Regions from separate parts of the Streptomyces sp. NPDC017890 genome, predicted to be linked through region 2. Evidence: riboswitches for the same ligand, from Rfam matches in the RefSeq annotation. Region 2 holds a riboswitch; each other region holds the start of a gene.
What was found. A riboswitch is a leader RNA that binds a small molecule or an ion and turns the genes downstream of it on or off. The one in region 2 is predicted to bind cyclic di-AMP.
Positions count from the first base shown of each region.

Region 1: it holds a riboswitch for cyclic di-AMP, as region 2 does, so the genes downstream of both, ACH4F2_RS23035 (C40 family peptidase) here and ACH4F2_RS34765 (peptidoglycan DD-metalloendopeptidase family protein) in region 2, are expected to answer to the same signal.
Region 3: it holds a riboswitch for cyclic di-AMP, as region 2 does, so the genes downstream of both, ACH4F2_RS27225 (M23 family metallopeptidase) here and ACH4F2_RS34765 (peptidoglycan DD-metalloendopeptidase family protein) in region 2, are expected to answer to the same signal.

Region 1 covers NZ_JBIRHU010000017.1:144,444-151,552, forward strand. The annotation lists gene ACH4F2_RS23025 (helix-turn-helix domain-containing protein) at 1-123, opposite strand, end outside; gene ACH4F2_RS23030 (ATP-binding protein) at 337-828, shown strand; gene ACH4F2_RS23035 (C40 family peptidase) at 1,030-1,503, opposite strand; cyclic di-AMP (ydaO/yuaA leader) riboswitch at 1,507-1,651, opposite strand; gene ACH4F2_RS23040 (ATP-dependent Clp protease proteolytic subunit) at 2,402-2,590, opposite strand; gene ACH4F2_RS23045 (ABC transporter permease) at 2,760-3,764, opposite strand; gene ACH4F2_RS23050 (TetR/AcrR family transcriptional regulator) at 3,869-4,522, shown strand; gene ACH4F2_RS23055 (urease subunit gamma) at 4,688-4,990, shown strand; gene ACH4F2_RS23060 (urease subunit beta) at 5,005-5,316, shown strand; gene ACH4F2_RS23065 (urease subunit alpha) at 5,309-7,030, shown strand; gene ACH4F2_RS23070 (urease accessory protein UreF) at 7,039-7,109, shown strand, end outside.
Region 2 covers NZ_JBIRHU010000054.1:568-7,676, reverse strand. The annotation lists gene ACH4F2_RS34785 (aspartate aminotransferase family protein) at 1-127, shown strand, start outside; gene ACH4F2_RS34780 (helix-turn-helix domain-containing protein) at 201-851, shown strand; gene ACH4F2_RS34775 (DUF6126 family protein) at 848-964, shown strand; gene ACH4F2_RS34770 (tyrosine-protein phosphatase) at 981-1,778, opposite strand; cyclic di-AMP (ydaO/yuaA leader) riboswitch at 2,202-2,359, shown strand; gene ACH4F2_RS34765 (peptidoglycan DD-metalloendopeptidase family protein) at 2,364-3,305, shown strand; gene ACH4F2_RS34760 (SGNH/GDSL hydrolase family protein) at 3,507-4,292, shown strand; gene ACH4F2_RS34755 (TetR/AcrR family transcriptional regulator) at 4,338-4,958, opposite strand; gene ACH4F2_RS34750 (carboxymuconolactone decarboxylase family protein) at 5,018-5,602, opposite strand; gene ACH4F2_RS34745 (MBL fold metallo-hydrolase) at 5,772-6,965, shown strand.
Region 3 covers NZ_JBIRHU010000022.1:111,851-118,959, reverse strand. The annotation lists gene ACH4F2_RS27240 (GNAT family N-acetyltransferase) at 1-2,824, opposite strand, end outside; gene ACH4F2_RS27235 (HPr family phosphocarrier protein) at 3,023-3,304, shown strand; gene ACH4F2_RS27230 (GntR family transcriptional regulator) at 3,478-4,218, opposite strand; gene ACH4F2_RS27225 (M23 family metallopeptidase) at 4,419-5,183, opposite strand; cyclic di-AMP (ydaO/yuaA leader) riboswitch at 5,196-5,360, opposite strand; gene ACH4F2_RS27220 (M16 family metallopeptidase) at 5,551-6,939, opposite strand; gene ACH4F2_RS27215 (M16 family metallopeptidase) at 6,936-7,109, opposite strand, start outside.

The DNA of each region.
Region 1 (7,109 bases), on a different contig from region 2:
GACCTTCGACTGGTGCCAGCCCACCAGCCGGGCCGCCTCGCCGCTGGTGATACCCGCCGACGTCCGCTGGGCGCGCAGTTCCGCGCCCAGCTTTCGGCGGCGCACCACGGGACCGTGCTGCATGGGCCACTCCCCTTACTCCCTATGGGCCGTCCGAATACGCTCTGCCGTCGCAGAGTTCACCGCATCGAGCGACAGATATATGCATATCTTGGTGGATCGCCGTCCTTCACGGGCCGGTGATGGCAGTCTGGCGGCGAAGCACCAGTCCGGGACCGTACTCGAACCATCCGCCCCGTGTCGGGCTGCGGTCCCGTGGGAAGGGACGACGTCGCCATGGCAGACCATCTGGAAGCATCCGTCACTCTGCCGAGCGATCCCGCTTCGGTGGCCGCCGCGCGTACCTATGTGGTCGGCACGCTGGCGGAGTGGGGCCTGCCGGCGGACACCGACGTGTCCGAAACCGTCCGGCTCATCGTCTCCGAGCTGACGACCAACGCGGTTCAGCACACGTTCGGGCAGTCACCCACCTTCACGGTGGACCTCGTGCTCGACCGCGACGCGAGACTGCGCGTCGGCGTCACCGACAGCCATCCGCGGTTTCCCAAGCGTCTGCCCGCCGCCGTCCAGCAGGACAACGGCCGCGGCATGGTGATCATCCGCTGGCTGGCGGCGGAGTGCGGCGGCAAGCTGAGGGTGCGGCCCACGCGCGAGGGCGGCAAGACCGTCTCCATCGAACTGCCCTGGACGCCGCCGGGCAGTCCGGTGCCCCCCGAGCCGGCCACGGCCGTGGGGCGGGCCTCGGGACGGCAGGAGCCCCAGCGGTGAGGCGCCGACTGTACTCGGCGCGCCGCAGAGGCGCACCGCGCGCCGGTCGACGCCGCCGGGACCGCCGGACCAGCGGCCTCGGCCTGTCGAGCGCGGGCAGGAGGGATACGCGTACCGGCACAGCGCGTCGCGGCGGGAACCCACCGGGACGGCCGGCCGGCCGTGGCCCGACTCCCCGCCCTTCAGGGCGAGGAGCGGAAGTCACTTGACCCGGCCGTACCAGACGCTGTTGGTCCAGATCTTCTGCAGACGGACCACATCCCCGGTCTTCGGGGCGTGCCAGACCTTCCCCTTCCCGGCGTAGATGCCGACGTGGTAGACGCTGCTGCCCGAGTGGAAGAAGACCAGGTCGCCGGCCTTGCGTTTCTTGGCGGAGATGTGACGGGTCTTGTTGTACTGCTGAGCCGCGGTGCGCGGCAGCTTCTTGCCGGCCTTCTTGAACGAATACAGGGTCAGCCCGGAGCAGTCGAACCTGCGTGGTCCGACGGCGCCCCATTTGTAGGGTGAACCCTTCTTGGAGGCCGCGATCTTGAGAGCCTTCGTCGCAAGAGCCGCCGCGGCCGCCTCGGAGGCGGCACCGGGGACCACGACAGATCCGCCGATGGCGGCGAGGGTGAGGGCCGAGGCCGTACCGGCACGGGCGATCAGCGACGGGACACGATTGAGCGCAGACATGCGCAACCCTTCGTCAGCCGCCTGTGAAGGATGACCTGTCGGATTCGGGCTGGCGAAGTTGCCCGGCCGCACGAGTGCGGCTTCACCCCAAGGGCTGCTCGGCCCGGCGTCCTCCTCGCGGAGATGACCGTTCCGGCGACCCGTCGTGCTCGGGTCCTCCACTCCTGCCGATCCACTCCTGTCGACCGGTCGTCCGGGCGGCGGCAGGACTCGGCGTCCGCCCGGACCGCCCCGCCGCTGCGGCGAGGGCTTGTCGTCAGTCACGGATCTTGTCTCGCCCAGAGGGAGAATCCCAACGGGACGTGCCCTTTGTGTTGTTACACACCACTCACCCGTTCGGGTGGACGCCTCCGCGTTCGACCCGTCACCGAGTGCGGTGACGACGCTGGGACCAGCGGCGCAGCGGATCATTCCACTGCGTGAGCACGAGGGTTGCGCAACTTCGGCCGGTCGGAAATCGATGGTGTTCCTACGCCGAAAGGGGGTACGCCGTTTGGTCCGTTTCACCCTCTGACGCGTCAACTCCCAAAACGCGGCGGAAGGCCGGCACGTGCCGCCCGCCGTTCACCGCCCAGCACGGGCGGCGCCCGGACCAGGGTGCCGGCGTGCAGTTCCGTCCCGCCCCGCCGATGGATCGGCGCCGGCGTGTCGCGCAGGGCCGTCGCCCTTGCCGGCCAGCGCCTGCGCGGCCCGCAGACCGTGACAGGTGTCGCCGACCCGCGCGGCTGTGAGGCGCCCGAGCAGATCGACGGCGTCCAGGTCACGGCCGGTCATCTCCGCTTCGGTGTGCGTCAGGGCCGGGCGGCGGAGGCGGTTCCCGTGGCAGCATCGGCGGCTCCCCTCGAACGGGAGCGGGGGGAGTGCCCCTTCGGGCGGGCACGATACGACCCACCAGGCCTCACTCCGCAGCCTGTTGGGGGTCGAGGGCCGCTTCGCACTCGAGGTCCGCGGTCATCTGCTCGGAGGTGCGGCCCGTGTGTCGCATGAGGATCTCCGGCGAGCGAACACAGATGCGGACCAACCTGCCGACATGTAGCGCGAGTTCACTGGCCTGCCCCCTCCGCCGGGTCGGCGAGCACGAGCTGATGGATCACCACCCGCGCGCCCGCTCACCCGAGTCCATGGCACCGCCGCCGCCCCCGCGCACGCGAGCGCCACCGTTTCGGCATCGCTGCGGAACACGGGGCCCGAACCCGACGTGGTGGCCGGCCGGGTTCAGGAGGCTGCCGCGAACCCGACGTGGTGGCCGGCCGGGTTCAGGAGGCTGCCGGTGCCGGGGTCCGGTCGGGCGCCGGTGAGGCGCCGTGTGCGCGGTGTCGCAGCGCGCCGCCGAGCAGGACCGCGCCCAGACCCAGCAGGGACCAGCACGTCAGCGTGAGCGCGGGGCCGGTGGCCGCGGCACCGTCGAAGAAGGACACCGAGCGCAGCAGCGAGCCGCCCGCCCCCGGCGGCAGCCACTGGCCGATCGCGCCGGCCGGTCGGGGCAGCATCTGAGGCGCCGAGGACGCGCCGGAGAAGGGGTTGCCCAGCAGCATGATCACGGCCGCGCCCAGCCCGAGACCCGCCCGCCCGAACAGCGCCCCGAGCCCGGCGACGCCCGCGCCGACTGCCAGGGCCGACAGGCCGAGCACACCGGCCACGGCCCACCAGTCACCGGTGACCACCCCGAGCCAGCTGTGCGCGACCGCCGCCGCGACCGCGCCTGTCGACGCGGCGGCGCCGGCCACCGCGACGACCGCCCGCACCCCGCGCAGCCCCAGCAGGGTCACCACGGCGCCGGTCGCGATCCCGGCCAGTGCGAGCGGCAGTACGCTCGCGCCCAGGGCCGCGCCGCGCGGATCCGCCTCGGGGGCGGGTACCACGTCGACGACCTGGACCGGGGTGCCCGTGGCAGCGGCCTGCCCGGTCACCGCCTGCTGGAGCAGCTGGGCGACGGAGGGGCTCGCCGCGGACGCCGTGAGCAGCTTCGCGCCCCGGTCGCCGGCGACCACCGCGCCGTACACGGTCCGGTCCTCGATGGCGTCGCGGGCCGCGGCCTCGTCGGCGTAGCGGTGGATCTCGAAGGCGCCCTCGCGCTGGGTGAGCCGCTGCTCCAGCTGCGCGAGGGCGGTGGGTGGCCCCGCAACGCCGAGCGGCAGATCGCGGGCTGCCGTACGGGCGGCCGGCCAGGCGAAGGCGCACAGTGCCAGCGCCACCAGCACGGGAACCAGGACGACGACGGCGACCACACGGCGGCCGTGGGGAACGAAGGGGCGGGACATGGGTGCTCCTCATGAGAGAAGGATCGTTCGTTTTTGTTTCTGCCTCCACGGTGTGGCGGCTCGGCAGCCTTGTCAAGAAGGAATGTTCGTTTTAGGTTGGGGCCATGGCCCGCGTATCCCAGGAACACCTCGACGCCCGCCGTCGGCAGATCCTCGACGGCGCCGCGCTCTGCTTCGCCCGCAATGGCTTCCACGCCACGTCGATGCAGGACGTGCTGAAGGAGGTGGACCTCTCGGCGGGGGCCGTCTACCGCTACTTCAGCGGCAAGGAGGAGCTGATCGAGGCCATCGTCACCGAGGTACTGGGCGCCATCCGCGACGTGTACGAACGTGCGGCGGGGGAGAGCCCGCCGCCCATGCCCGACGAGCTCATCGCCCGCACCCTGGCGCACATGGCACGGGAGCGGCCGGCGGTGACGGACGGCGGCGAGTGGCTGTTCCCGCGGCTCATGATCCAGGCCTGGTCCGAGACGCTGCGCAACGACGCGCTGTCCGCTCTCCTGGGCGAGGGGTTCGCCGAGGTGACGGCGGCCTGGGCGAAGGTCGTGGTCCGCTACCAGGAAACCGGCATGATGCGCGACGACGTCGACCCGGAGGCCGTGGCCCGGACGCTGATGGCCATGGTGCAGGGCTTCGGGGCCCAGTACGCGCTGTTTGGCAGCTTCTCCCCGCAGGCCCTGCGGGAGGGCGTGCGGGGGCTGCTGAGCATGCGAGGAGCCGCCGACGGCATCGGTAATCAGTCGGTCAAATCCGGGTGACGTGAACGAAACACTCCAGCCCTACTCTGCACCCCGATCCACCTGCGGTTTCTGAACACCGGCGTGTGCGTTCCAGCGCATTCATGTGTGTTACATCTATAGCCGTCGCGGTGGCCGCGGCAGCCGGACCGCTCGGTCCCGGCGTGATGCCCTGTGAGGTGGTAAGTGCAGCTGACCCCGCACGAGCAGGAGAGACTGCTCATTCATGTGGCCGCGGACGTGGCGGAGAAGCGCCGCGCACGAGGTGTGAAGCTCAACCATCCCGAAGTCGTCGCCCTGATCACCTCGCACATCCTGGAAGGCGCCCGGGACGGTCGCACGGTCGGCGAGCTCATGGCCTCCGGACGCAAGCTGATCCAGCGCGACGAGGTCATGGCGGGCATCCCCGAGATGATCCACGACGTGCAGGTCGAGGCCACCTTCCCCGACGGCACCAAGCTGGTCACCGTCCACGATCCGATCATCTGACGGGGACGGCAGACATGATTCCCGGAGAGATTCTCTTCGCCGACGAGCCGGTCGTCTTCAACGAGGGGCGCGAGACCACCCGCCTGACCGTGCTCAACACCGCCGACCGGCCCGTCCAGGTCGGCTCCCACTACCACTTCGCCGAGGCCAACCCCGGCCTCGACTTCGACCGCGACGCGGCCCGCGGCAAGCGGCTGGGCATCGCCGCCGGCACCGCCGTCCGGTTCGAGCCCGGCATCCCGGTCGACGTGGAGCTCGTTCCGCTCGCGGGTGCCCGTGTCGTCGTGGGCCTGCGCGGCGCGACCGGAGGTGCCCTCGATGCCTGAACTGTCCCGTCCCGCCTACGCCGACCTCTTCGGCCCGACCGCCGGTGACCGAATCCGCCTCGCCGACACCGACCTCCTCGTCGAGATCGAGGAGGACCGCTCGGGCGGCCCCGGCCGCTCCGGCGACGAAGCCGTCTTCGGCGGTGGCAAGGTACTGCGCGAGTCCATGGGCCAGTCCCGTGCCGGCCGCGCCGACGGCGCCCCCGACACCGTCATCACCGGCGCCGTGATCATCGACCACTGGGGCGTCGTCAAGGCCGACATCGGCATCCGCGACGGCCGGATCACCGGCATCGGCAAGTCCGGCAACCCGGACACCATGGACGGTGTCCACCCCGACCTCGTCATCGGCCCCGAGACGGAGATCATCGCGGGCAACGGCAAGATCGTCACCGCGGGCGGCATCGACACCCACGTCCACTTCATCGCGCCGGCCGCCGTCGACGAGGCCCTCGCCTCCGGCATCACCACCCTCATCGGCGGCGGCACGGGCCCGGCCGAGGGCAGCAAGGCGACCACCGTCACCCCCGGTTCCTGGCACCTCGCGCGGATGTTCGCCGCCCTGGAGTCCAGCCCCGTCAACATCGGCTTCCTGGGCAAGGGCAGCACCATGTCCAAGGAGTCCATGCGTGACCAACTGCGCGCCGGGATCCTCGGTTTCAAGATCCACGAGGACTGGGGCGCCACCCCCGCCGTCATCTCCGCCTGCCTGGACGTGTGCGAGGAGTCCGGTGTCCAGCTCGCCGTCCACACCGACACCCTGAACGAAGCCGGATTCGTCGGCGACACCTTCGACGCCGTCGCCGGACGCACCCTGCACGCCTTCCACGTCGAGGGCGCCGGCGGCGGCCACGCGCCTGACATGATCACGGCGGTCTCGCTGCCCAACATGCTCCCGGCGTCCACCAACCCGACCCGGCCGCACACCGTCAACACGGTCGAGGAGCACCTCGACATGCTGATGGTCTGCCACCACCTGAACCCCGCCGTCCCCGAGGATCTGGCCTTCGCCGAGTCCCGCATCCGGCCCAGCACCATCGCGGCCGAGGACATCCTGCACGACATGGGGGCGATCTCCATCATGTCGTCGGACGCCCAGGCCATGGGCCGCATCGGAGAGGTGATCCTGCGGACCTGGCAGACCGCGCACGTGATGAAGCGGCGCCGCGGCCTCCTGCCCGGCGACACCCGCGCCGACAACCTGCGCGCCCGTCGATATGTCGCCAAGTACACCATCAACCCCGCCGTCGCCCAGGGCATCGAGCACGAGGTCGGCTCCGTCGAGACCGGAAAGCTCGCCGACCTGGTGCTGTGGGACCCCCGCTTCTTCGGCGTGAAGCCACAGGTCGTGCTGAAGGGCGGCCAGATCGCGTACGCGCAGATGGGCGACGCCAACGCCTCCATCCCCACCCCCCAGCCGGTCCTGCCGCGCCCGATGTTCGGCGCACTCGGCACGGCTCCGGCCGCCAACTCGGTCGGTTTCGTGGCCCAGGCGGCCATCGAGGACGGGCTGCCGGAACGGCTCGGACTCGGGCGTGAGCTGGTCCCGATCCGTTCGACCCGCGGCCGGACCAAGGCCGACATGCGGCAGAACGACGCCCTGCCGCGCGTCGAGGTCGCCGCGGACTCCTTCGCGGTCACCATCGACGGCGAGCTCGTCGAACCCGCCCCCGTCGCCGAACTACCGCTCGCGCAGCGGTACTTCCTGTTCTGAGCGCCGCCATGAGCCGCGCAGCACTGCTCGTCCTCGCGGACGGCCGCTTCCCCGCCGGAGGGCACGCCCACTCCGGCGG
Region 2 (7,109 bases):
CGACGTGGGGGACGCGGACCGGTTCGTCGACGCGTTCACCGAGGTGATGGACGACGCGCACAACGGGGGCGGCCTGATGTGGGACTTCGGCAAGACCCTGGTCAGGCAGGCGGTGGCCAACCGATAGCAGGTCACCGACGAAATTTTGCCTAACAGGCAAAGAAATTGCCTGACAGGCAAGTTTCGGGCTGAATGGAGGCATGACCTCCCACGAGCCCGAACCGCCGGCGCCGGACGCGTCGGCGGACGCGGTGTCCGTCGTGGCGCCGCAGCTGCGTGCCCTGCGGCGCAGGGCCGCTCTCACCCTGGAGGCGGCGGCCCGCGCCGCCGGGCTGTCGCCCGCCCACCTCTCCCGTCTGGAGACCGGGCAGCGCCAGCCCTCGCTGCCGATGCTGCTCTCCCTCGCCCGTATCTACGGTACGACCGTGTCGGAACTGCTCGGCGAGACGGCGGCGGACCGGGACGCCGTCGTGCGTGCCGACGCCATGGAGCCGACGTTCGCGGGCGGCTGGACGTACTGGCAGGCCGGCGGGGCCGGTCGCGGCATGCAGGCCCTGCGCGTCCACGTGCCGCACGGCTCGCAGGGCGACATCGTGCGGGTACACCCCGGCGAGGAGTGGCTCCACGTCCTGCGGGGCCGGCTGCGGCTGCGCCTCGGCGACACCGTGCACCGGCTCGGTCCGGGCGACAGCGCGCACTTCGACTCGCTGACCCCGCACCGGATCGCCGCCCAGGACGCCGACGGGGTCGAGCTCCTCTTCGTCCACACCCTGCTGCAGAGCCCGACGACGGCGCTGTGCCTGGGGCCGGCCACCACCACGATCCGTCCCACCCTTGGAGAGACGCCATGAATCTGCAGGAGAAGTTCCCGCGCGCCCTGTGGGTGCGGCTCTTCATCTACCTGATCGTGGGCCACGCCTTCGCGGCCTTCATCTACCTGCTCTTCGAGGTCGGCGCCAAGTAGCGGGTGGGCGGACGCCTCAGTCCAGCATCCGCTCCCGCAGCCGCTCCCGGGTCTCCGGAGTGATCCGCAGGCCCTTCTCCAGGTACGCGTCCACCCCGCCCCAGGTCGCCTCGATGGTCTCGAAGGCCGCTGCGAGGTACTCGGCGCGCGCGTCGAACAGAGGGCTGAGCAGCTCCATGACCTCGGGGGAGTAGGCCGAGGCGGCGGAGCTGCTGCGGCGTACCTTGTAGCGGCGGTGCGCGGCGTTGGACTTGAGGTAGTCGTCGACGACGGCCTCGCGCTCGACGCCCAGGGCGAGCAGGGTGACGGCGATCGACAGGCCCGCGCGGTCCTTGCCGGCCGCGCAGTGCATCAGGGCGGGGACGCTGTCCTCGGCGAGCGCGTGCAGCACCCGTGAGTGCTCCGCGGTGCGCTCCTTGATGATCATGCGGTAGGAGCCGATCATCCGGTCGGCTCCCTTGCCGCCCGCCAGGATCTCGCGCAGCTGGCCGAGGTCGCCGTCGCGGACCATCTTCCAGAACTCGGCGCCGTCGGCCGGATCGCTCAGTGGCAGGTTCACATTCCGCACGCCCGGAAGCTCGACGTCCGGACCCTCGAGCTTCTGGTCGGCCGCGTTGCGGAAGTCGAAGACGGTGTGCAGGCCCAGCGAGGCGAGGAACGCGGTGTCCTCCCCGGTGGCGTGCGCCAGGTGACCGCTGCGGAACAGCACCCCCTGTCGCACCCGCCGCCCGTCCACGGTCGGCAGTCCGCCCACGTCACGGAAGTTGCGCACACCGGCCAGCTCGGGTTCGGTCGACGGGACCTGCTGCGTCACGGGGACTCCTCCCACTTCGCCCCGTCGACGCTGCTCGCCGACGGGCGCCACTCGACGATACGGCACGGCCCTGGGGCCTCGACGTCACGACCGCCCGACTACGCCACTTCCAAGACTTCTGTCCGAATTAGCACCTGAATTCCAACTAGCGCTGAAATGGCAGGGGCTGGCGAGGTGCCGCGTGAGCAGCGTCATATCCGTGACCGTGCGTTGCCCATCATGTTCACGTAATACAGCGGGTTTTCAAGGCCGTTTACATGAAGCGGCGCTCCGCGAATCGACGGAGGGTGACCGGTAATCCCCGTAAAGGATCAATCGGAACACCCGTCCATGGAACACCTCGCTTGTCCCTGCGCGCCCCGGTCCCTTACGTTCACCACCGATCCGGACGGACGCCTAATCCTGCCGCCGACCGGAGCCCGCACTCATCCACCACCCGTACACGGCAGGAGCGGGGGACCCACAGGTACAACCGCCTGTTCCGGTTCCCGGAACGGCTTGGGGTAAAGCCGCGTCTCGGCGCGGCCGGGCATCTCCAGCTCGCACCCGACAGCTCACCTCGCAGGCGCCGGAGAGGAACTCGCCATGCCCGCGAAGGGTAAGCACCGCCGTACCAGGGCCATGCGCCTGACCCGCACCATCGCCGTCGCCGGAACCGGTGGCGCCGCGCTCGCGCTCCCGCTGATGGGCGCCGCCGCTGCCCACGCCGCTCCCGCGCAGTCCGTCTCCGAGCAGGCCGTGCGGTCCATACCGACGACGGCGAAGAAGGCCGCCGGCGACAGCGCCGAGAAGAACTCGGACTCGCGGACGTACACCGTGAAGAGCGGTGACTACCTCTCGAAGATCGCTGACGAGCAGGACGTCGACGGCGGCTGGAAGAAGCTGTACTCGGACAACCGCGAGGCCGTCGGCGCGGACCCGTCGATGATCCACCCCGGCCTGAAGCTCTCGATCGGCGAGCAGGCCGCCAAGTCGTCGGCCCCGTCCTCCTCCACCGAGTCCAAGAAGCCGGCGGCCGAGAAGCCCGCCGCGCCGGAGAAGTCGTCGGACGCCGCGAAGACCTCCTCGTCGGACTCGTCGGACTCCTCGGACGCGAGCGCCCAGTCCGCCGGCGCCACGAGCGGCTTCACGTCGCCCGTCCCCGGCGGCAGCGTCGGTACCCCGTACCACCAGACCGGCAGCATGTGGTCCAGTGGCTACCACACCGGCACGGACTTCGTCGTCCCGACCGGTACCTCGCTCAAGGCCGTCGGCGCGGGCACCGTCGTCTCCGCCGGCTGGGGCGGCGCGTACGGCAACCAGGTCGTCATCCAGCTCGCCGACGGCCACTACGCCCAGTACGCCCACCTGTCCTCGCTATCCGTCTCCGCCGGTCAGTCCGTGACGGCGGGCCAGCAGGTCGGCCTCTCGGGTGCCACCGGCAACGTGACCGGCCCGCACCTGCACTTCGAGATCCGCACCACGCCGGACTACGGTTCGGACGTGGACCCGATCTCGTACCTGCGCTCGCACGGCGTCTCTCTCTGACGACGGTTCGGCGCGGTCTCGCGCGACCGAAGGCCGGACCCCGATCCCCGGGTCCGGCCTTCGGTGTATTCCTGAATTGGTGAACACTTTAGGCGTGGTCTTTCTCACCGCCCGTCAACCCTTTCTACGGTCGCGTAGGTCACATTCCAAGGTGAATCATGGGCCGACGTGGCAGACGATTCGAAGAGTGACAGCAGAGAAGTGATCGGGTCGTACGTGGCGGTGGGGGACAGCTTCACCGAGGGCGTCGGCGACCCCGGCCCCGACGGGGCGTTCGTCGGCTGGGCCGACCGGTTCGCCGTACTGCTCGCCGACCGACGCCCCGAGGGCGACTTCAGGTACACCAACCTCGCCGTGCGCGGCAGGCTGCTCGACCAGATCGTGGCGGAGCAGATCCCGCGAGTCGCCGGACTCGCGCCGGACCTGGTCTCCTTCGCGGCGGGCGGCAACGACATCATCCGGCCCGGCACCGATCCCGACGAGGTGGCGGAGCGGTTCGAGCGGGCGGTGGCCGCGCTGACCGCCGTGGCCGGCACCGTCCTCGTGACGACCGGCTTCGACACCCGTGGGGTGCCCGTCCTCAAGCATCTGCGCGGCAAGATCGCCACGTACAACGGGCACGTCCGCGCCGTCGCCGACCGCCACGGCTGCCCCGTGCTCGACCTGTGGTCGCTCCGGAGCGTCCAGGACCGCAGGGCGTGGGACGCCGACCGGCTGCACCTGTCGCCCGAGGGCCACACGCGCGTGGCGCTGCGCGCGGGTCAGGCCCTCGGCCTGCGGGTGCCGGCCGACCCGGACCAGGCCTGGCCGCAGCTGCCGCCCCGCGGCACCCTCCACGTACGGCGGGACGACGTGCACTGGGCACGCGAGTACCTGGTGCCGTGGATCGGACGCCGGCTGCGCGGGGAGTCGTCGGGGGACCACGTGACGGCCAAGGGGACGCTGTCGCCGGACGACATCAAGATGCGGATCTCGGCGGTGGCCTGACGACGGGACGTGGACGGCGGGGCGTGGATGGGCGGGCGGCCCGGATCAGCGGCGCGGTGTCGTCAACGCCGAGCGCTCCAGGCCCAGTTCACGGGCGAGCGCCTCGTCCATCCACTCCTGTGCCCGGGCCCGTGACACCGCGCCCGCGTACGACGTCAGTTGCACGGCCAGCCCGTCGAGCAGTGCGGTCAGGCGCAGGGCGGCGCCGTCGGGCTCCGGGCAGGGGAACTCCCCGGCGGCCACGCCCTCCGCGATGACCTCGGCGATCGCCGCCTTCCACTGGCGGTCCAGTTCCCGCGTGACCTCCCGGAGCGCGGGCTCGCGCAACGCCGCAGCCCAGCCCTCGATCCACAGTCGCCAGCCCTTGGCCTGCCCGGTCGGGGCGTACCACCGCACGGCCGCCCGCAGCCGGCGCAGCGCCGACGTACGGCGGCCGAGCAGCTTGCGCAGACGGGCGAGATCGTCCTCGGCCGCGTAGGTGAACGCGGCGGCGACCAGCTTCTCCTTCGTGGAGAAGTGATAGAGCACGAGCGCGTTGCTGACACCGAGCGCAGCGGCCACGTCGGCGATCCGCAACGCCGCCACGCCCCGCGCCGATATCTGCTCGACGGCCGCGCGCAGCAGCTCCTCACGCCGCTCCGCCACACTCAACCGGACTCTCGCCACGCCCGTCACCCTATACAGGCGCCCGGACGTGCGGCGACGGCCGCTTCCGGCCCGGTGGCTCAGTCCGTCGTCGTGGCGGTCCGGGCCGCGGGCCCGGTGCCGGGCAGGTCGCAGGAGTCCTTGAAGCCCTGGCTGGTGAGGTCGAGCGCCGCGTTGATACGGGAACGCAGGTTCTCGACGGCGACCATGGCCGTCAGCTCCACGAACGCGGGCTCGCCCAGCCGGGTCCGCAGCCGCTCGGCGAGGTCGTCGCCGACGTCGGGCGGCGTCGCCGTCACCGCCTCGGCGTACTCCATGACGTCCCGCTCGAGCGGCGTGTAGGCATCACTCTCCCGCCACACCGGCACGTCGTGCAGCTTGCGCCGGTCCATGCCGCGCTCGGCGTTCTCCCAGAAGCCGAAGTCCATGCACCAGGAGCAGCCGATCGAGGCCGCCGAGGCCATCACGGCGAGCGCCTTCAGGTCGGAGTCCAGTCTGTTCCACCTGGCCACGGACTGCTCGAACCGCAGGTCGCCCCAGAGCACCCGCGGGTTGTGGGCAAGCGCCTTGCCGGGGTCGAGCACCCTGCCGTAGGCGCGCCGGGAGTACCACTCCATGACACGGAGAAGGAGCGTCCGGGGCGGGGTGAGGGATACGCGGGCCATGAGGGCCACCTTCCTGTCCGTCGGGCCGTGCCGTTGCGTTCCGGGCGCTTTGGCGGGGGCGCCCTCACCGGTACGACGGGCGGAGGGAACTCGGATGTGACATCGGGCGTTCGAGGTGACGTCGGACGAGACGATAATGAGAGCCTGACCTACTCCACCTGGAGGTACCGTGGCCGGTTTCCCTTCCCCGAGCCCCGGGCTCCGCATGCCGCGCCCCGCGGCCTTCGGCGCGAACCCGAGCGGTGAGCGCATGGCCCGTATCCGCAGATCGCCGCACTTCGGCGACGGCGTGTTCCAGAATCCCGGCGGCACCGCCCGGACCCGGCCCTCCGGATCGGCGCGCGAGTTCGCCAAGATCTACTTCGACCGGGAAGCGCGGACCCGCCGTGCGCCGCGGGGCACGGTCCCCGTGCACCCCACCACCCTCGCCGACCTCGCCGGTCCGCCCGCCACCGGACTGCGGCTGACCTGGATGGGGCACTCCAGCGTGCTCGCCGAGATCGACGGACAGCGGGTGCTCTTCGACCCCGTGTGGGGCGAGCGCTGCTCCCCGTTCCCCTTCGCCGGCCCCAAGCGGCTGCACCCGGCTCCGGTGCCCCTGGCCGCCCTCGGCCCGGTCGACGTCGTCGTCATCTCCCACGACCACTACGACCACCTGGACATGCCCACGATCGTGGCGCTGGCCGGCACCGACACCGTGTTCGCGGTGCCCCTCGGCGTCGGCGCCCACCTCGAACACTGGGGTGTCTCCGCCGACCGGCTGCGCGAGCTGGACTGGCACGAGTCGACGCGCGTCGGCGGCCTCACCCTGACCGCCACGCCGGCCCGCCACTTCTGCGGCCGCGGGCTGCGCAACACCCAGCACACCCTCTGGGCGTCCTGGGTCGTCGCGGGCGAGGAACACCGCGTCTTCCACAGCGGGGACACCGGCTACTTCGACGGCTTCCAGGACATCGGCGCCGCACACGGCCCGTTCGACGCCACGATGATCCAGCTCGGGGCGTACGCCGAGTTCTGGCCGGACATCCACATGACGCCCGAGGAGGGCGTACGCGCCCACCTCGACCTGCAGGGAGGCCGGCCGGGCGGTGCCCTGCTGCCGATCCACTGGGGGACTTTCAACCTCGCGCCGCACGCGTGGGCGGAGCCGGGGGAGTGGACGAAGGACGCGGCCGAGGAGGCGGGGCAGGCGGTGGCGTTCCCGCGGCCGGGGGAGCCGTTCGAGCCGGCGGGGGAGCTGCCGGTGGAGGCGTGGTGGCGGGCGGTGTCCGGTCCGATCGCCCGTCCGTGGTGCCGTCCCCGGAGTGCTGAGGGTGTGGCCGAGCCGAGCAAGGGGGATCTCGACCTCGCCGGTGAGCGGTGACGTCCTGACCGCGTGCGCGGTGGCGGACCGACAGCGCATCCCGCGCTGTGGCCACCGGCGCAACCTCGCGGTCGGCGCCTTGCGACTGAACGGCGCGAAGAACATCGCCTCCGGCCGTCGCCGCAATGCGCGTGACGCCCGCCG
Region 3 (7,109 bases), on a different contig from region 2:
GGACGCTCAGGCCGCGCGGGGCGACGACGACCGGTTCCAGGGTGACCGCGACGACCTCCGGGTGGTCGTCCACCAGCCGGGAGACCCGCAGCAGCAGTTCCTCCAGGGCGGAGCTGTCGACCGGGGCCGAGCCGCGCCAGCCGAAGAGGAGGGGCGCGGTGCGGATCGAGCGGATGAGCGAGGTGGCCTCCCGGTCGGTGACCGGGATCAGCCGGTGCGCCATGTCGCCGAGCAGCTGCGTGGCCGCTCCGGCCAGACCGAAGGAGAGCGCCGCGCCCGCCGCCGGGTCGATGACCGCCCGTACGACCGTGTCGACGCCGCGCGGGGCCATGCCCTGCACCACCGGGCGCAGCTCCTCGGGCTTCCCGAACAGCTCGGCCAGCTCGGCGTACGCCCGGCGCAACTGCTCCTCGTCCGCGAGGTCCAGGCGTACGCCGCCCAGGTCGGCGCGGTGGCGCAGGTGCGGGGCGGTGGCCTTGAGGGCGACGGGGTAGCCGATGGTCCGCGCGGCGGCGACGGCGTCGTCGGGGGTGGCGGCGGGCAGGGCGCGGTGCACGTGGATGCCGTACCTGCCGAGCAGGTCGCAGGTCTCGTGCGTACCGAGCGTGAGCCCCTGGCCGCGCGCGAGGTGTCCGGATATCAGCTCGGCGGCGCCCTTCTCGTCGATGTCCTCGTACTCCGGCACCTTGCCGGGGTCGGCGGCGTCCCGTCGCCACTGGGCGTAGGCGACGGCCTGGGCGAGGGCGCGGACGGCGCGTTCGGCGGCGGGGTAGGCGGGGATGAGGTGGGCTCCTTCCGGGGCCCGGACGGTGGGCGACCGCTGTGCCGGGGCGGCGGATACGGCCTCCTCGGCGGGCTCGGGAGCGATCTTCACCGCTGCGCAGCCCGCCGGGGTACCCGGCTCGGCCTGCGGTGCCGTGCTCGCCGCCGGGGTACCCGGCTCGGCCTGCGGTGCCGTGCTCGCCGCCGCGGACAGGGCTTCCGCCAGGCCGCCCAGCTCCACGTGGACCACGAGGACCGGCTTGGCGGGCACCCCGGCCGCCGCCGACCGCAGGGCTTCCGCCAGCACCGCGTCTCCCACCGGCCCCTCCCCCACCGTCGGGATGGCGGTCACCACCACCGCGTCGCACGTGTCGTCGGCCAGGGCCCGGGACAAGGCCGCGTGGAAGTCGCCCGCAGAGGCGGCCGTGGTCAGGTCCAGGGGAGGGTGCGGCCGCAGCCCCTCGGAGAGGCAGGCGTCGTACGTCAGCAGCCCCAGTGATTCCGAGTTCCCGAGGATCGCCACCCTCGGTCCGGCGGGCAGCGGCTGGCGGGCGAGCAGCAGACCCGCGTCGACCAGGTCGGTGATGGTGTCGACCCGGATCACGCCGGCCTGCCTCAGCAGCGCGGAGACCGTCGCGTGCGGCAGCCGCGTCGCCCGTACGGCGTGTCCCTGGGGCGCCACGCCGCCGTGCCGGGCGCCCTGCACCACGACCAGTGGTTTGACGGCCGCCGTACGCCGGGCCAGGCGGGTGAACTTGCGCGGGTTGCCGATGGACTCCAGGTACATCAGCGCGACGTCCGTCTCCGGGTCGTCGTACCAGTACTGAAGGACGTCGTTGCCGGAGACGTCGGCCCGGTTGCCGGACGAGACGAAGGTCGACACACCGGTGACGCCGGTGACTCCGCCACCGCGCCGGTGCAGCCGGGACAGCAGGGCGATGCCGATGGCGCCGGACTGGGCGAACAGGCCGATCCGGCCGGGGCGCGGCATCTCGGGGGCGAGGGAGGCGTTGAGCCGCACCTGCCGGGAGGTGTTGATGATCCCGAAGGCGTTGGGCCCGATGATCCGCATGCCGTACGTACGCGCGTGCCGCACGAGTGCGCGCTGGCGCTCGCGTCCCTCGGAGCCGCTGTCGGCGTATCCGGCGGAGACCACGACCAGGCCCTGCACCCCGTGCTCGCCGCACTCGGTGACGACCTCGGGGACGTGCTCGGCGGGCACGGTGACGACGGCCAGGTCGACGGAGCCGTCGATGTCGCGCACCGAGCGGCGCGCGGGCACCCCGTCCAGCTCCGGCCCGTCCTCGGGGAACGCCTTGTTCACGGCGTACAGCCGGCCGGTGTAGCCCGCGTCCCGGATGTTGCCGAGGATGCTGCGGCCGACGCCGCCGGGTGCGCGGCCGGTGCCGATGACCGCCACCGAGCCGGGCTGCAACAGCCGCTGGACGGAGCGCGCCTCCGCGCGGTGCTCGCGCGCGTACTGCACGGCGAGCGAGCGGTCGGTGGGTTCGAGGCCGAACTCCAGGCGGACCACGCCGTCCTCGAAGCTCCGCTTCTGGGTGTACCCGGCGTCCATGAACACCTTGATCATCTTGGTGTTGGCGGGCAGCACCTCGGCGGCGAAGCGGCGGATGCCGCGCTCGCGGGCGACGGCGGCGATGTGCTCCAGCAGCGCGGAGGCGACGCCGCGCCCCTGGTGGGCGTCCTGGACGAGGAAGGCGACCTCGGCCTCGTCGGCCGGTGCGGAGGCGGGCGTTCCACCGGAGCCGATCCGGTCGTAGCGTACGGTGGCGATGAACTCGCCGCCGATGGTGGCCGCGAGTCCCACCCGGTCCACAAAGTCGTGGTGCGTGAAGCGGTGGACGTCCTTGGCGGACAGGCGAGGGTACGGCGCGAAGAAGCGGTAGTACTTCGACTCGTCGGAGACCTGCTCGTAGAAGCTGACCAGGCGCTCGGCGTCATCAACGGTGATGGGGCGGACGCGCGCGGTGCCGCCGTCGCGCAGCACCACGTCGGCCTCCCAGTGGGCGGGGTACTCGTGCCGGTCCGACGAGGTCTGCATGGGCCCCAGAGTACGGCTCGCGTACGACAACGGCGCGAGGCAGTCTGTGGAGGACGGAGCCCGGACCGAGGCCGCGGTCCGGCGACCACGTGGGAGGCGCACGGCGTCGTCCCGGCACGCTTCACGATGTGGGAAACTGGTCTAGACAAGACTGGTCTAGACAACATGAACCCCTGATTACCTGAAGGGCAGCATCACATGGCTGAGCGCCGCGTCAACGTCGGCTGGGCCGAGGGTCTCCACGCCCGCCCCGCCTCCATCTTCGTCCGAGCCGCCACGGCCACAGGCGTCCCGGTGACGATCGCCAAGGCCGACGGCTCCCCCGTCAACGCGGCCTCCATGCTGGCCGTCCTCGGCCTCGGCGCCCAGGGCGGCGAGGAGATCGTCCTCGCCTCCGACGCCGAGGGCGCGGACGCCGCCCTGGAGCGGCTGGCGAAGCTGGTCTCCGAAGGACTCGAGGAGCTTCCCGAGACCGTCTGAGCCGTCTGAACCGTCTGAACCGACCGTCTGACGGACAGCGGCACCGAAAGGCCCGCCCGGGACCACCGGGCGGGCCTTTTCAATTCCTTTTCCGCTTCGCTCTCGCCCAGGCATCCGGACAGGCACGCCGGTACACAGGCGCGTATTCGGGCAGCAGAAAAACAGCCCCCGAATTACTTCCTCTTTGTATACGGCCCCCGTGTTAAGCCCGCAGGCTCGGCGTGTTTACGGGACGTTGCGATTCCCTCACGCGGCGATTCGCTCACCCGCCTCGTCCGTTCGCCTTCTGAGGCGAATCGCAGCCGGTGTCCCGGCTTCGACCTCTCGGTGTGCAGCGCCATGAGCGCCCGCGCGCGCTCGCTGTCACCCCGGGCCACCGCATCGACGATCGCGCCGTGCTCCGCCCAGTACTCCACGGGTCCGGCCGGCGCTTCCACGATGTACATCCAGGCGATCTTGTGGCGCAGCTGGGTCAGCAACGCCGTCAACGAGGGGCTGCCCGCGGCCTGGGCGAGGGTGTCGTGGAACCAGCCGCCCAGGGAGCGCAGATCCTCGCTGTTGCCCTGCCTGGCGCGCTCCTGACCCAGCCTGACCAGTCCGCGCAGCACCTTGAGGTGGACCTCGGTGCGGCGCCGGGCGGCCCGGGAGGCGCCGAGGGGTTCGAGGAGCGTGCGGGTCTCCAGCAGGTCGGCGGCCTCCTGCTCGGTGGGTTCCGCCACGCACGCGCCCGCGTGCCGCCGGGTCACCACGAAACCTTCGGCCTCCAGCGTGCGCAAGGCCTCACGGACCGGGACGCGGGAGACTCCGTAGCGGCGGGCGAGCAGTTCCTCGGTGAGCCGGCTGCCGCGCCCGTGTACGCCGGCGACGATGTCGTCCCGGATCGCCGTGCACACCGAGTGCGCCGGAATACGCATGCCCGACCTCCGCCTTAATCCCCGTGAAACGTCGACGATTGACGCGTGTGCAGTGACTCTAGGCCAATCGAGCGGATATTCCGACGGCCAGGCGGATTTCATGGGCATCTTTTGGACAGCGACGGCCTCTGGACCGCGTACGGAAATGCGAATGCCCCGGCTCGTGAGCCGGGGCATTCGCATTTCCGTACCGTCCGTCGTCAGACGTTCACGCCGTGGGAGCGGAGATAGGCGACCGGGTCCAGGTCCGAGCCGTACTCGGGGCTCGTACGGGCCTCGAAGTGCAGGTGCGCTCCGGTGACGTTGCCGGTGGCACCGGAGAGGCCGATCTGCTGACCGGGGGCGACCGCCTGGCCGACCGAGACGCCGATGGAGGACAGGTGGCCGTACTGCGTGTACGTGCCGTCGTGCATCTTGATCACGACCTGGTTGCCGTACGCCCCGCCCCAGCCGGCCTCGACGACGGTGCCGACGCCGACCGCGTGCACAGGGGTGCCGCTCGCGGCGTGGAAGTCGATGCCGGTGTGGCTGCCCGAGGACCACAGCGAGCTGCCGGCCTGGTAGGCGGTGGAGACGTAGGAGGCGGTGATCGGCGACACGAAGGTGTTGAGGCGCTTGCGCTCCGCCTCGCGTGCGGCGCGTTCCTTGGCCTCGCGCGCCTCCTCGGCCGCCTCGGCGGCCCGCTCGCGTGCGGCCTCCTGGGCCGCCTCACGGGCGGCGGCGTCCAGCGCGGCACGCTTCTGCGCGGTGGCCTGGGCGTCGATCTCGTCGGCTACGGCGTCCCCGATGGTGACGACCGGGGTGAGTCCGCTCTGCTCCGCCTCGGACTCGGCGGCGAGCGCCGGAGCCGCGAGGGTGCCGACGACGCCGGTGGTGGCGAGGGCCGCGACACCCGCCGCGCGGGCGGTGGTGCGGTGCATCCGGCTGGGACGGCGGTGCTTACCGGTGGCGCGCGTGAACGCCATGTAGAGGCTGGTCCTTTCCTTCCCTCTCGCCTACCGGGTTAGCTGACGGGTTCGGAGCAGGAAGGTCTCCTACGGACCCCCTCGCTGCACGCGCGGGCGTCCGATTCACCCCAGGGACTGCGATGGGTCCCCGGCTCCCCTGGCTCGCGCCGTACGGGGACTCGGCGATGACTGTCCGGTGCCGCGGGTGCGGCGCACTGCCTGACGAACAGCCCGGACGACGCTAAACGTGGTGTCTTCAATCCTCAAACGCAACAGGCTTTTTGTAGCGCACGCCACAGGGCAGACGGTCAGCCACTCCCTCAATTCGGACAAATGGCGGCCCTGGTGACACTGTGGTCACCAGGGCCGCCACGCGCGCGTGCCGCTACTCGGCCGCCACGACGGTCACTTCACCGATGCCCAGGGCCTCGACGGGCTCCTTGATCTGCGCCGCGTCGCCGACGAGGACCGTCACCAGACGGTCCACCGGGAAGGCGTTCACGACCGCCGCCGTGGCCTCCACGGTGCCCGTGGCGGCGAGTTGGCGGTAGAGCGTGGCCTGGTAGTCGTCGGGCAGGTGCTGTTCGACCTGGTCGGCCAGCGTGCCCGCCACGGCCGCCGCCGTCTCGTACTTCAGCGGCGCCACACCGACCAGGTTCTGCACGGCGACGTCGCGCTCGGCGTCGGTGAGCCCGCCCTTCGCGACCTTGCGCAGCACCGTCCACAGGTCCTCCAGTGCGGGACCGGTGTTGGGGGTGTCGACGGAGCCGCTGATGGCCAGCAGGGCGGCCCCCGTGCCGTCGGGCGCCGAACGCAGGACCTGCGCGAACGACCGCACACCGTAGGTGTAGCCCTTCTCCTCGCGCAGGACGCGGTCCAGGCGCGAGGTGAGGGTGCCGCCGAGGCAGTAGGTGCCGAGCACCTGGGCGGGCCACACGCGGTCGTGCCGGTCGGAGCCGGTTCGGCCGATCAGCAGCTGCGTCTGGACGGCTCCGGGGCGGTCCACGATGACGACCCGGCCCCTGTCGTCGGCGGTCACCGGGGGCACGGGACGCGGCTCGGCGGCGGAGCCGGTCCACGCGCCCAGCGTGTCGCCGAGCAGCGCGTCGAGGTCGACGCCGGTGAGGTCGCCGACGACCACCGCGGTGGCCGTGGCGGGTCGGACGTGCTTCTCGTAGAAGGCGCGTACGGCCGCGGAGTCGATGCTCGCGACCGTCTCCTCCGTTCCCTGACGCGGGCGCGACATGCGCGTCCCGGCCGGGAAGAGCTCCTTGTAGAGCTCCTTGGCCGCGCGACGGGCGGGGTTGGCCAGCTCGTGCGGGATCTCGTCGAGCCGGTTGCGGACCAGCCGCTCGACTTCGCTGTCCGCGAACGCGGGCGCCCGGAGGGCGTCGGCGACCAGGCCGAGGGCCTTGGCGAGGCGCGAGACGGGCACTTCCAGGCTCAGCCGGACGCCGGGGTGGTCGGCGTGTGCGTCGAGGGTGGCGCCGCAGCGCTCCAGCTCGGCGGCGAACTCCTCGGCGGAGTGCTTGTCGGTGCCCTCGGAGAAGGCACGCGCCATGATCGTGGCGAGGCCGTCGAGGCCGGCCGGTTCGGTGTCGAGGGGCGCGTCCAGATTGACCTCGACAGCGACGACCTGCTGGCCGGGGCGGTGGCAGCGCAGCACGGTGAGGCCGTTGTCGAGGCTGCCGCGCTCCGGGGCCGGAAACGCCCACGGCTTGGGCTCGCCGGCCTGCGGCTGCGAGTGGAATTCCATGGTGGCGAGCTCGGTCACTTGGCCGCCTCCTCGTTCTCGTCGGTGGCGTTCGTGTCGGCGTCGTCGGCGGGCGCGGTCGGCTCGTAGACGAGCACCGCGCGGTTGTCGGGGCGCAGGCGGGCCTTGGCGACCTCCTGGACCTCCTCGGCCGTCACCTCGAGCACCCGCTGTACGGCGGTGAGGGCGAG